DNA from 3 places in the Anaerotignum propionicum DSM 1682 genome. Region 3 is predicted to be linked to each of the others. Evidence: riboswitches for the same ligand, from Rfam matches in the RefSeq annotation. Region 3 holds a riboswitch; each other region holds the start of a gene.
The links. A riboswitch is a leader RNA that binds a small molecule or an ion and turns the genes downstream of it on or off. The one in region 3 is predicted to bind ZMP and ZTP.

Region 1 (4,276 bases), 990 kb from region 3:
AAAGCCAGGCAAGCCTGTGTTCCGGCATAGTCGAATTCCGCTGCTTGTCCAATTACAATGGGGCCGGAGCCGATGATAAGGATTTTTTTAAGATCTGTTCTTTTAGGCATTTTATTTCCTCCTTGAAATAGATGGATAGGTGTTCTTGCTGGTACAAAAATTTATTTAAACCTTGGAATGTTTCAGAAATTCATAAGCTAGGTAGATGAATGTCTATATTCCTAAGGGTACTTATCTCCTTTGATAAGCGATTTTGCTGTTACAAAGTGTTAGTTCACAGCGACCGAATACTTCTTTTCCTGCAAAGGGCGTGCTTCGACCTTTAGAGAGGAATTCATCTGGATATATTTTATACTGTTTTCTTAAATCAAATACAGTAAGGTCTGCGGGTTGTCCCTCTTCCAAGGGGGTGCCGATGTCAAAGCGTTTTCTGGGATTGGTATGAAGTAATTCCACGAGTTTCTCTAAAGTTAGGATTCCTGTTTGCACCAAATCTGTATACAAAACAGGGAAGGCTGTTTCCAGACCTACAATGCCCATCATGCTTCCTGCAAGTCCCTTTGATTTTTCATCAGCGGAATGGGGTGCATGGTCTGTGGCAATCATATCAATGGTGCCATCTAAAATTCCTTCGATTAATGCGAGTCTGTCTGCCTCACTTCGAATGGGTGGGTTCATTTTAAAACGACCATCCTCTTCCAGCATACTATCATTCATAACTAAGTAGTGAGGTGCTGTTTCACAGGTAACATCAATTCCACAGGCCTTCGCTTTTCGAATGAGGGCGACAGATTCTTTTGTGGAGATATGGCAGACATGATATTTACAGCCAGTTTCTTTGACTAAGGCAAGATCTCGTTCAATTTGCTTCCATTCACTTGCAGAGCAAATACCTTTGTGCCCATGAAGGGTGGCATATTCCCCATCGTGTATATAGCCACCATGAAGCAAAGTATTATCTTCACAGTGGGCTGCAATGATTTTTCCGTATTTACTGATTTTTCTCATGGCAGAGCCCATGAATTCGTCATTTTGCACACCCCTGCCGTCATCGCTAAAACCACAAACCTGCTTTGCAATTTCGTCATATTCGGCGAATTCTTCGCCTTTTTCCCCTACAGAAATGGTGCCGTAGGGATGAACATGGATACAGGCATTTTTTTGAATGCTTTCCAGTTGGGGCGCAAGATTTTCTTTTGAATCCGGTGTGGGCGACAGGTTTGGCATTGCACAGACGGTGGTATAACCCCCATGAGCGGCGGCTTTCGTTCCTGTTTCTATGGTTTCTTTATAAAAAAATCCCGGTTCTCTTAGATGTACGTGAACATCAATAAAACCGGGAAATACAAAACAACCTTCCAATTCAAAAAGAATAGTATCTGAAGAATAGGAAGGTTTGGTTGTGGAAATTTTAGAAATAAGACCATCTGCAATAAATATGTTGGAATTGACAAATCCACCTTGAACAAATACATTAACATTCGGTAAAATGTAGTTCAATTGCTCCAGCTCCTTTCCATTTGGTCGTTTAGGGTAAGTATTTCTTTACAAATTGTCAGTAGTATAGCATACGGTTTTTAATGTGTCAAGAATATATTTTAAGGTTTTTTAGATTGCTTGAATTGACAGAAACGTTTTTTTTGTGTAGACTTAGTTTGTCAATTTAAGAGGCTTTTTATAACTGACGGATCAGTGGGAAACCACAAGGGAGTAGAAAGCTTGAAGTGAGCAGTTCGGAAATATTCGGCGTTTTTTGTGACGCACCTGATTCGCAATGAAAAGTCAGGGGATTGATACTGCTTTTGTCGACCGTCTGGGCAGTCCTGTTTCTGACTAAGGAATAGGAATGCCCTTTTTTTGTTCAAATCATTAAATTTTATAGCCATTAGGAGGTTATCCATGAAAAAAGTAGCGATTCTTATGGGCAGTGACAGTGATTTTCCTGTTGTGGAAAAAGCTCTAACAACCTTGGACAAGTATGGTGTGCCCTTTGAGGTTCACGTGTACTCTGCCCACAGAACACCCGAAGAAGCAAGGGCCTTTGCAATGAATGCAAGAGAGAATGGTTTTGGCGCAATTATTGCGGCGGCGGGGAAAGCGGCTCATCTGGCAGGGGCTATGGCGGCAAATACCACATTACCTGTAATTGGTATTCCCATCAAATCTTCCACGTTGGATGGCTTGGATGCACTCCTTTCTACAGTTCAGATGCCCGGGGGCATGCCTGTGGCAACAGTGGCCATTGATGGAGCAGAAAACGCAGCATTATTGGCAATTCAGATTTTGGCGGTAACGGATGAAGATTTGGCTGAAAAGCTTCGCGTGGCAAGAGCTGATAATGCAAACAAAGTATTAGAAAAGGACCGTATGATAGCGGAAAAATATAATAAATAAACAATAAGATTCACGCATTTCTAGATGGAAAATCTTAATAGATAGATAATTTTAATTTGTGGACAAGGTCGTTGTAGAAATAGGATTTTCTCTGTAAAATCCTGTGGTTCATTCCATTTTTAACCGAAACAAAAAGTAACGATACTTAAAAATATAAATGCTCATTAACCCAACAAGCCGAAAGGCAAAAAGATGATTCTTTAGGAGGAATTCAGTATCATGGAAAAGACAGTTCAGATGTATGAAGGCAAGGCAAAAAAGGTATTTGCAACCAACGATGAAAATTACTGCATCGTATCCTACAAGGATGATGCAACTGCGTTCAATGGTCTGAAAAAAGGCACCATTCTTGGTAAAGGTGCCATCAACAACCGTGTAACAAATCACCTCATGAAGCTTTTAGAAAAAAACGGGATTCCTACACATTTTGTGGAAGAGCTTTCCGATAGAGAAACTGTAGTAAAGAAAGTAACAATTGTACCCTTGGAGGTAATTGTAAGAAATATTGCCGCTGGATCTTTGGCAAAGCGTCTTGGATTGGCGGAAGGCACAAAAATGAAGAGTACAGTTCTGGAATACTGTTATAAAGATGATGAACTGGGCGACCCTATGATTAATGAATATCATATTTTAGCCATGGAATTTGCGACAAAAGAAGAAATTGATTTAATTGCAAAATACTCTTTTAAGATTAATGAAATTTTGAGCAATTATTTGAAAGATGCAAATATTGAATTGATAGATTTCAAATTGGAATTTGGTAAGACAGCTGATGGTCAAATTGTATTGGCAGATGAAATTTCCCCTGATACCTGCCGTTTCTGGGATACCGTAACAGGAGAGAAGCTTGACAAAGACAGATTCCGCCGTGACTTAGGCAATGTGGAAGATGCTTATCAGGAAGTATTAAAGCGTTTGATGGGTGAATAATCCGGTTACAGTACAGAGTGAATAGACGAGGTGCTAACATGTGTATGAATGAAATTCATGAGGAATGTGGTGTATTCGGTGTTTTTGGAAAAGAAACCGCCACAGTTGCGGCAACAACCTATTATGGTCTGTTTGCTTTACAGCATAGAGGTCAGGAAAGCTGCGGCATTGTAGTAAATGACGATGGTATTTTTCGTTTTCATAAAGATCCTGGCTTGGTAAACGATGTATTTACCCCTCAGGTGATGGCTTCCTTGGGAGAAGGCAATATGGCGATTGGCCATGTACGCTATGGCACAACTGGAGTGAATGACCGTACCAATGCCCAGCCTATCGTTGTAAATCACATCAAAGGCAAGCTTGCATTGGCCCATAACGGCAATTTGGTAAATTCTTTTGAATTAAGACAAGAATTGGAATTACAAGGCTCTATTTTTCACACAACAAGTGATACAGAAGTTATTTCTTATATGATTACAAAGGAACGATTGAATGCCCCTTCCATTGAGGAGGCAGTAAACCGTGCCATGAACCGCATAAAAGGAGCGTATTCATTAGTGATTATGTCTGCTTCCAAAATGGTTGCGGCAAGGGATGAAAATGGATTCAGACCCTTATGTTATGGGATAACAGAGGATGGCAGCTACATTGTTGCTTCTGAAAGCTGTGCTTTGGATGCCGTTGGTGCGAAGTTTATTCGAGATATTCGTCCCGGGGAAATTGTGGTTTTTGACCATGAAGGAATTCGTACCATTACAGACCATTGTGAAAAAGTAAAGCCCACTATCTGTATATTTGAATATATTTATTTCTCCAGACCTGACTCCCGTGTGGAAGGCAGAAGTGTGCACGATGCAAGGGTGAAGGCGGGGGCTTGTCTTGCCATGGAGCACCCTGTACAGGCGGATGTTGTCATCGGCGTTCCGGATTCAGGGTTGGATGCGGCAATTGG
Region 2 (4,276 bases), 1.0 Mb from region 3:
GAACGCCGCCGACAAAGAGAGAAAAAGAAGGGCAGTTATAATATTGAGCTCAGGGATCAGGAAGGCTGTGAGGTCGAAGCACCTGACATAGTGGAAACTGTTTTCCGCAAAAAGGATCCTGTAAAATATAAGAAGGCAGACCCCATTTATAACTTTATTTTCGAGGAAGGACAGGAGGGGGCACCCGACGAAGAAATTGAAGATTTTGAGATTGAATCCGTTGGGGAAAATCAGAAGAAAGACGAAGAAATTCCAATTATGATTCATTCCAAGGCGGTTCAAGATGAAGGGGAGGAAATGATTGAGGAAATTTTCAGAGAGACCCCAGAAGAGGAAATTTTGTTATCTGAAGAGGAAGATGTTTTTTCTAAGGACGAGCCTCTTGGCGATACAGAGGAAATACCCATTGTTGTTTTGGATGAAGAGACAGAGAGCTTAAATGCTTCAGATAATTTGGATATGTCTGAAAGCATCAATATTTCAGACGATTTAGAAATGACGGCGGATGCCGATGATTTGGAAGATACCGAAAAAGGAGAAAAGCAAGAAAAGACTGCTGAGGAAACGGAAGCTGTCCCAGAAGAGGAAGTGCCTGCCGAACCAATCGAAGAAGAAATCCCCTATGTTTTTCCTCCTATTGAGCTTTTGGGAGAAGACCCGAAATCAGGGGGTGGAGATTCTAAGGCGGAGATGCTTGCCAATGCAAAAAAGCTGGAGTCAACATTAAAGAGCTTTGGCGTTGATGCAAAGGTAATCCAAATCAACAGAGGACCCACAGTTACCCGATATGAATTATCCCCTAGCCAGGGGGTAAAAGTAAGCAAAATTGTAAATTTGGCGGATGACATTGCCCTAAATCTGGCGGCTAGCGGCATCCGTATTGAAGCGCCTATCCCGGGAAAGGCTGCAGTGGGTATTGAAGTGCCCAACAGGGAGACCCAATCTGTATATTTGAGAACGGTATTAGATAGTGATGCCTTCCATAATCATGGTTCTAAGTTGGCCTTTGCATTGGGAGAGGACATTGCAGGGAACCCTGTAGTTACGGATATTGGGAAAATGCCCCATCTTTTGATTGCAGGTGCAACGGGCAGTGGTAAGAGTGTTTGCATCAACACGCTGATTACCAGCATTTTATATAAGGCTGACCCCAAGGACGTTAAACTTTTGCTGGTCGACCCTAAGGTAGTAGAATTGAGCGTTTATAATGGTATTCCTCATCTATTGATTCCTGTTGTTACCGACCCGAAAAAAGCGTCCGCGGCATTAAATTGGGCGGTGCGGGAAATGTTGCAAAGATATAATGATTTTGCATCCTTTGGTGTTAGGGATATAAAGGGCTTTAATGCCATGAAAGAGGAAGAAGGGGATGAAAAAGGGAAGATGGCACAAATTGTCATCGTTATTGACGAGTTGGCGGATTTGATGATGGCGGCACCCGGTGAGGTAGAGGATTCTATTTGCAGATTGGCACAGATGGCTCGTGCCGCAGGAATGCATTTGATTATTGCAACCCAGCGACCATCCGTAGATGTTATTACCGGTGTCATTAAAGCAAACATTCCGTCCCGATTGGCCTTCGCGGTTTCCTCTGGCATTGATTCCCGAACCATTTTGGATATGGTTGGTGCGGAGAAGCTTTTGGGTAAGGGGGATATGCTGTTTTACCCTGCGGGACAAAGTAAGCCTGCCCGTTTACAGGGGGCTTTTGTTACCGATAAAGAGGTGGAGGATATTGTTTCATTCCTGAAAAAGAGTGGTCGTCCGGGATATACTCAAGATACCATAGACCAAATTACAAAGGTAACCAAAACCGGTATGGATGCAGATGAGGACAGTGACGAATTTTTTGAGCCTGCAGTAGATTTGATTATTGAAAAGGAAAAAGCTTCGGTTTCTATGCTGCAAAGACAATTTAGAATTGGTTATAACCGTGCAGCAAGGTTGATGGATGAGTTGGAACGCAAGGGAATGGTTGGCCCTGAGGATGGTAGCAAGCCCAGAAAGGTACTCATTACCCGTGCCCAATGGGAGACGATAAAAGAGCCAGTGGAAGAAGAACTTTGATAAAGGAAAAAAGAAAAATTGTGTTACATAAACAGATGAGTTGTTGGAGTATTATTTTCAAAAGGATTTTTTTAAAGAGAAATAGGTTTTGCGAAAAGACTCCTAAAATATTAAGAATCTAAAAGACAGGATACAGCCGAAGGAAAAGTCTGAACCAATCTTGTACTGGATAAAATATTTCTTTGTCTGTTGACAAAAAAACCTGCATATAGTACCATTTCCCTAGAGGTCATATGACTGACGGGAGTGGAGTTAACCACATGGAGTATGACAAGGATAAATGCCGACCGTCTGGGCGATGACGCTTGGACTGTCGGCTTTTTTATTTGCGGTTCATGGCGTATGAAAACCGTTGAAGGACTGAAAGGAGTTTGTTTATCATGAAAACAGATTTGCAGATTGCACAGGAGTGCAAAATGGAGCCGATTACTGCGATTGCCGCAAAAGCAGGGATTCCCGAGGAATTTGTGGAATGCTATGGAAGGTACAAAGGGAAAATCAGCGACAAATACTATAATCAAATAAAAAACAACCCTAACGGGAAGCTGATTTTGGTAACTGCTGTAAATCCTACCCCTGCAGGTGAGGGGAAAACTACAGTGACCATTGGCTTAACACAGGCATTACAGAAGTTGGGCAAAAATGCCATTACTTGTTTAAGAGAACCATCCCTTGGCCCTTGCATGGGTGTAAAAGGGGGAGCAGCCGGTGGCGGATATGCGCAGGTTGTTCCTATGGAGGAAATCAACCTGCATTTTACTGGAGATTTGCATGCCATTACTACAGCAAATAACCTTTTGGCGTCAATGGTGGATAACCATATTCAACAAGGAAATGATTTGAATATTGACACTAGAAGAATCACTTGGAAAAGAGTAGTTGATCTAAATGATAGACAGTTGAGAAGCATCATTTCAGGCTTGGGCGGCAAGGTAAACGGCGTACCCCGTGAGGACGGCTTCCAAATTACCGTTGCTTCCGAGATTATGGCGATTTTCTGCTTGGCAAACGATTTAAAGCATTTAAAAGAGATGTTGGGGAAAATTATTATTGGCTATACTTACAATGATGAGCCTGTAACGGCAAAGCAAATCGGTGCTGATGGTGCAATGACTGTTTTATTGAAGGATGCCCTTCAGCCTAACTTAGTACAGACTTTGGAGCATACGCCTGCAATGATTCACGGCGGCCCTTTTGCAAATATTGCCCATGGCTGTAACAGTGTGCGTGCCACAAAATTAGGCTTGAAAATGGCAGATTATGTGGTCACGGAAGCAGGTTTTGGTGCGGATTTGGGGGCAGAGAAGTTTTTTGATATTAAGTGCCGTAAGGCCGGCATTCGTCCTGATGCCGTTGTTTTGGTTGCAACAATCCGTGCAATGAAATATAATGGTGGTGTTGCCAAAGCAGATTTGAGCAATGAAAATTTAGATGCTTTGAAAAAAGGTTTTGTAAATTTAGAAAAGCATATTGAAAATATACAGAAATTTGGTGTTCCTGTTGTGGTTACTTTGAACCATTTTGTGGCAGATACTGAGGCGGAGGTTGCCTTTGTGAAGGCAAGCTGTGAAGCCATGGGTGCTACTTTTGCCATTGCAAGGGTTTGGGCAGAAGGCGGTGAAGGTGGCCGTACTCTGGCAGAAAAGGTACTAGAGACCATAGAAACGAAGGAAAATAATTTCCATACCTTATATGATGACAATTTAACCATTCAGGAAAAAATAAATTGTGTTTGTAAAGAAATTTACGGTGCAGGAAATGTCAACTTCTCAGCAGCAGCGAAAAAGACTCTGGCTCAAATAGAACAGTTGGGCTTTGGACATTTCCCTGTTTGTATTGCAAAAACACAATACTCCCTATCTGACGACCCTAAGCTTTTGGGACGTCCTGAGGGATTTGAGGTAAATGTGAAAGAATTGAGAATTTCAGCAGGGGCAGGCTTTATCGTTGCAATGCTTGGAGATATTATGACAATGCCAGGCTTGCCAAAGAGACCTGCGGCTTTGGATATTGATATTGATGAAGATGGAAACATCGTGGGATTATTCTAAGGAGTTGTAATGATGACAGCACAATTGATTGATGGCAAGTTGATTTCGGCACAAATCAAAGAGGAAGCGGCGAAAGAAGCGGCTCAAATTAAGGCGCAGGGTGTGAATCCTTGCCTTGCCGTTGTTTTGGTGGGAAACGATTCCGCTTCTCAGGTTTA
Region 3 (4,276 bases):
ATTGTATACAATATTGCGTGGTATGAGCAAAAGGCAGTTATTGTTTTGTTGGCGCTGTTATATCTTGGTGTGAAAAATATCCATTTAGGGCCTACACTCCCCGGATTTTTGTCCCCCAATGTTGCCAAGGTTCTAGTTGAAAGCTTTGGAATCAGCGGTATTGGTACAGTAGACGAGGATATTAAATTATTTATGGCTTAATCAAAAAAGTCCTGCTGATAGTATCGGCAGGACTTAATTTTTGTTTGCTTTAACTTGATTAAACCACCTGCTCTACAGGAGGTAGGAATGGTTTAGCTGTACCTGTAAGGTTTTTTTAGCTGATAAAAAATTATTAATTTTCGCAAATGTAAAATAAGTTTAAAAAACCGTTTTAACGGTAGTAGGGTGAATGTTGCATAAGAAATTTTTATCAATATGCCCCATGCTTTGCAAGGAAGTCCCTTATAGTAGCAGATCAGACCACCAGCAAATGATGCTGATATTTGACATTTAAAAGAAATGCTATTCTTCCGATATAAATGAATGGGTGAATGGGATGAAAGAATGATGCTTAAAGGGTACCAATTTCTATACAAAAGGATTTGTTTTCGTTTCTAATTAAAAAATACCTCTACAATAGTTGTATACATCATTGTAGAGGTTTGCTGTCTTAGCGTACACACCAAAGACGACTTATTTTTTTGTAGTTCCCAGAATATGCTCCTTAAATTTTTCAACGGCAGGTGGCAAATATCTATTTACCACATAAGCAAGGTAAACCATACGCTTAGAATAAGCAGTATCCAAATCTAATTTTACTACGTTATAATTTTGGATTGTCGGGTTGTCAGTAATAATTGCGATTCCTTGGTTTGCTTGAACCAGACCCGCCATTGAGTTGACATCTTCAAATTGGCAAAGAATATTAGGCATAATTTGCGCTTTTGAAAACAAGTCATCGATAATCCGTCTCATACCGCTTTCCTTTGTATAGCAGATCAAAGGATAAGGACAAATATCTTGAATACTTACTTTCTTTTTTCCTGCCAAAGCATGATTTTCGGGAACGATTACAACCAATCCCTGTTCAAAAACAGGGATAAATTCCACGTCACTTTCGTTTTCAACCATAGAGCAGAAGACCAAATCATATTTTTCTCTTTTCAAATTGTAAAGCAATGTTTTTGTATTTCCTTCATAGCAAGAAAAAGAGATGTTCTTATTCTGGGGATCATCCAAAAAACCTGCAATAATTTCCGGTACAAAATTTGCTCCCACAGAGGTCATGTATGCAAGGCCTACATGCCCACCCCCCACTGTAATGAGTCTTTCAATTTGATTTTTACCTAGTTCCAACTGAGTCAAAGCGTTTTCCACATAAAACATATAAATTCTTCCATACTTTGTCAAAACCACGTTCCGTCCCTGCTTTTCAAAAAGATTTGCCCCCAATTCCTTTTCCATAGCAGCGATAGAATGGCTTAATGTTGGCTGGGAAATATTTAATCTTTCCGAAGCCTTCGTGTAATGCTCCAATTCAGCCAAAGTTTTAAAATAGTATAATTGATTTAAATTCATTACCTTCCTCCTTTTTTCTTTATCAACCTCTTCGCAATCATTATAGCAAAAATATAGAAAGAATCTATATATTTTTCTTTTTTCGTCATAATTAATAAAAAAAAATAATGTATTTTACAATTTTGCGCTGTGGTCATGTTTATACTTGCTAATTTTACCATATAATGGATATAAATTCCAACGTTTATTAATTTATAAAATGAATCTTTTTGAATAAATATTAGATGATGAAAGCAAGAACTTATCGTTATTTCATATGGCTTGAGTTAGAAAAAATTTTGTTGGCGATTTAGAAATATACTTAAATAAAAAAAGTAAATACGGTGATAACCTTGAAAAAAATTTTTCAGATTATCATTTATTTTTCTTTTTCAAAATCAATAAATTTCATTGACAATAAAAAATAAGCATGCTAAAATCATCTCATAGATTATATGACTGACGGAACAGTGGGTTCAACCACGTGAAGTATAATCACTAACAAGCCGACCGTCTGGGCAGAAAAAGCCCGGATTGTCGGCTTTTTCTAATTCAGAAATTTGAACTAGAAAGAGGTGATTTTGTGCAAAGAGGTAAAATTCACTCTATTGAATCCATGGGACTGGTGGATGGTCCCGGCATAAGGAGCGTTCTGTTTCTCCAAGGTTGTGGGCTGCGGTGCAAGTATTGCCATAACCCGGATACTTGGCAGCTACATGGAGGAAAAGAAATAGGTGTGGACGAAATCATGAAAAAGCTCAGGCGTTTTCAGCCCTATTTTGGCGATACAGGGGGCGTGACTTGTTCCGGTGGTGAACCGCTTTTGCAGATTGAATTTGTGACGGAATTATTTAGAGAATGTAAAAAGGAAAATATCTCCACTTGCCTAGACACGGCAGGATATGGATTTGGAAATTATCAGGAGCTTTTGGAAGTTACCGATTTAGTATTGTTTGATGTAAAGCATTATTTGGCAGAAGAATATACAGCTTTAACAGGGGGCGATTTTTCTGTTACTACTGAGTTTTTAAATGCAGTGAGAAAAAGCCAAACTTCCCTTTGGATACGCCATGTGGTTGTGCCTAATATTACAGACAGTGAAGCGCATATCAAAGGGCTTGGGGGGTACATAAAAGCAATTCCCAATGTGAAAAGGGTAGAGCTTCTGCCTTATCACACGTTGGGTATGGAAAAATACAGTGTTATGGGGGTTGATTATCCCCTGAAAGATACACCGCCCATGTGTAAAGAAAAGACGAAACAACTTCAGAAATTGATTTTAGATAGCATTTCCTAGAGACAAAGAGAGGATTGAAAACATGAATATATTGGCATGGCAGGGATTTGAAACAGGCAGATGGACAAAGGAAATTGATGTTCGTAATTTCATTCAAAAAAATTATTCCCTTTATGATGGCGATGATTCCTTTTTGGAAGGGGTTACCGATAGAACAAAAAAGCTATGGGATAAGTGCCACGTATTGATTGTGGAAGAAATGAAAACAGGTATTTTGGATGTGGAGACAAATATTATTTCAGGCATTGATAATTTTGCTCCCGGTTATATTGACAGAGAAAATGAGTTGATTTTAGGCTTGCAGACAGATGCCCCTTTAAAAAGAATTGTAAACTTATATGGCGGCTTAAAAATGGCTACAAGCGCACTGGATCAGTATGGCTATCAATTAAATGGGGAAGTGGAGAAGAATTTCCATTCTTACAGAAAGTCTCATAACGAAGGTGTTTTTGATGCCTATCCCGAGAGAACAAAGGTAGCAAGACATGTTGGGCTGTTGACAGGGTTGCCTGATGCTTACGGCCGCGGCCGTGTCATTGGGGATTACAGACGTGTTTCGTTGTACGGAGTAGATTTCCTAATGCAGGAAAAGGAACGGGAATTGGCTGAGTTTGACGGTGCAATGACTGATGAACGTATTCGTACAAGAGAAGAATTGAGCATGCAAATAAAGGCTTTAAAAGAAATGAAGTCTATGGCCTTGAAATATGGCGTTGATCTCAGTGAGCCTGCGAAAGATGCCAAGGAAGCAGTACAATTTTTGTATATGGCATATCTCGCAGGTGTAAAAGAAAATAATGGTGCAGCAATTTCTTTGGGACGCACATCCACATTTTTAGATATTTATATCGAAAGAGATTTGAAAAACGGCATTCTTTCGGAAAAAGAGGCACAGGAATTAATTGACCAATTTATTATCAAATTAAGATTGGTGCGTCATTTAAGAACACCAGAGTACAATGAATTGTTTGGTGGCGATCCTACTTGGATTACAGAGGCGATTGGTGGTATCAGTCTAAATGGCGAATCTCTGGTAACAAAAAACTCTTTCCGCTACCTACATACCCTAACCAATTTGGGAACTGCTCCCGAACCAAATATGACGGTGCTTTGGAGCAGAGATTTGCCCCATGCCTTCAAGGAATATTGCGCAAAAATGAGTATCGAAACAGACTCAATTCAATACGAAAATGATGACGTGATGCGACCTTTGTATGGGGATGATTACGCAATTTCTTGCTGTGTTTCCGCGATGCGTGTGGGCAAGCAGATGCAGTTTTTCGGTGCAAGAGCAAACATTGCAAAATCTCTTCTTTTGGCAGTAAATGGTGGCGTGGATGAATTGCAAAAAATACCTGTGGTGCCTAACATTGCACCTATCCAAGGAGATGTTTTGGACTATGAAGAGGTTCTTGAGCGCTATAAAAAGGTTATGGACTA

Region 1: another riboswitch for ZMP and ZTP. It lies ahead of purE (5-(carboxyamino)imidazole ribonucleotide mutase); the one in region 3 lies ahead of pflA (pyruvate formate-lyase-activating protein).
Region 2: another riboswitch for ZMP and ZTP. It lies ahead of CPRO_RS01945 (formate--tetrahydrofolate ligase); the one in region 3 lies ahead of pflA (pyruvate formate-lyase-activating protein).

What each region holds. Positions count from the first base shown of each region.
Region 1 is NZ_CP014223.1:2,448,079-2,452,354, reverse strand. It holds gene carB (carbamoyl-phosphate synthase large subunit) at 1-110, opposite strand, end outside; gene CPRO_RS11455 (dihydroorotase) at 232-1,500, opposite strand; ZMP/ZTP riboswitch at 1,668-1,826, shown strand; gene purE (5-(carboxyamino)imidazole ribonucleotide mutase) at 1,900-2,394, shown strand; gene purC (phosphoribosylaminoimidazolesuccinocarboxamide synthase) at 2,614-3,324, shown strand; gene purF (amidophosphoribosyltransferase) at 3,363-4,276, shown strand, end outside.
Region 2 is NZ_CP014223.1:415,283-419,558, forward strand. It holds gene CPRO_RS15950 (DNA translocase FtsK) at 1-2,067, shown strand, start outside; ZMP/ZTP riboswitch at 2,291-2,371, shown strand; gene CPRO_RS01945 (formate--tetrahydrofolate ligase) at 2,448-4,118, shown strand; gene CPRO_RS01950 (bifunctional 5,10-methylenetetrahydrofolate dehydrogenase/5,10-methenyltetrahydrofolate cyclohydrolase) at 4,131-4,276, shown strand, end outside.
Region 3 is NZ_CP014223.1:1,461,961-1,466,236, forward strand. It holds gene hcp (hydroxylamine reductase) at 1-201, shown strand, start outside; gene CPRO_RS06990 (LysR family transcriptional regulator) at 676-1,560, opposite strand; ZMP/ZTP riboswitch at 1,985-2,066, shown strand; gene pflA (pyruvate formate-lyase-activating protein) at 2,123-2,836, shown strand; gene pflB (formate C-acetyltransferase) at 2,859-4,276, shown strand, end outside.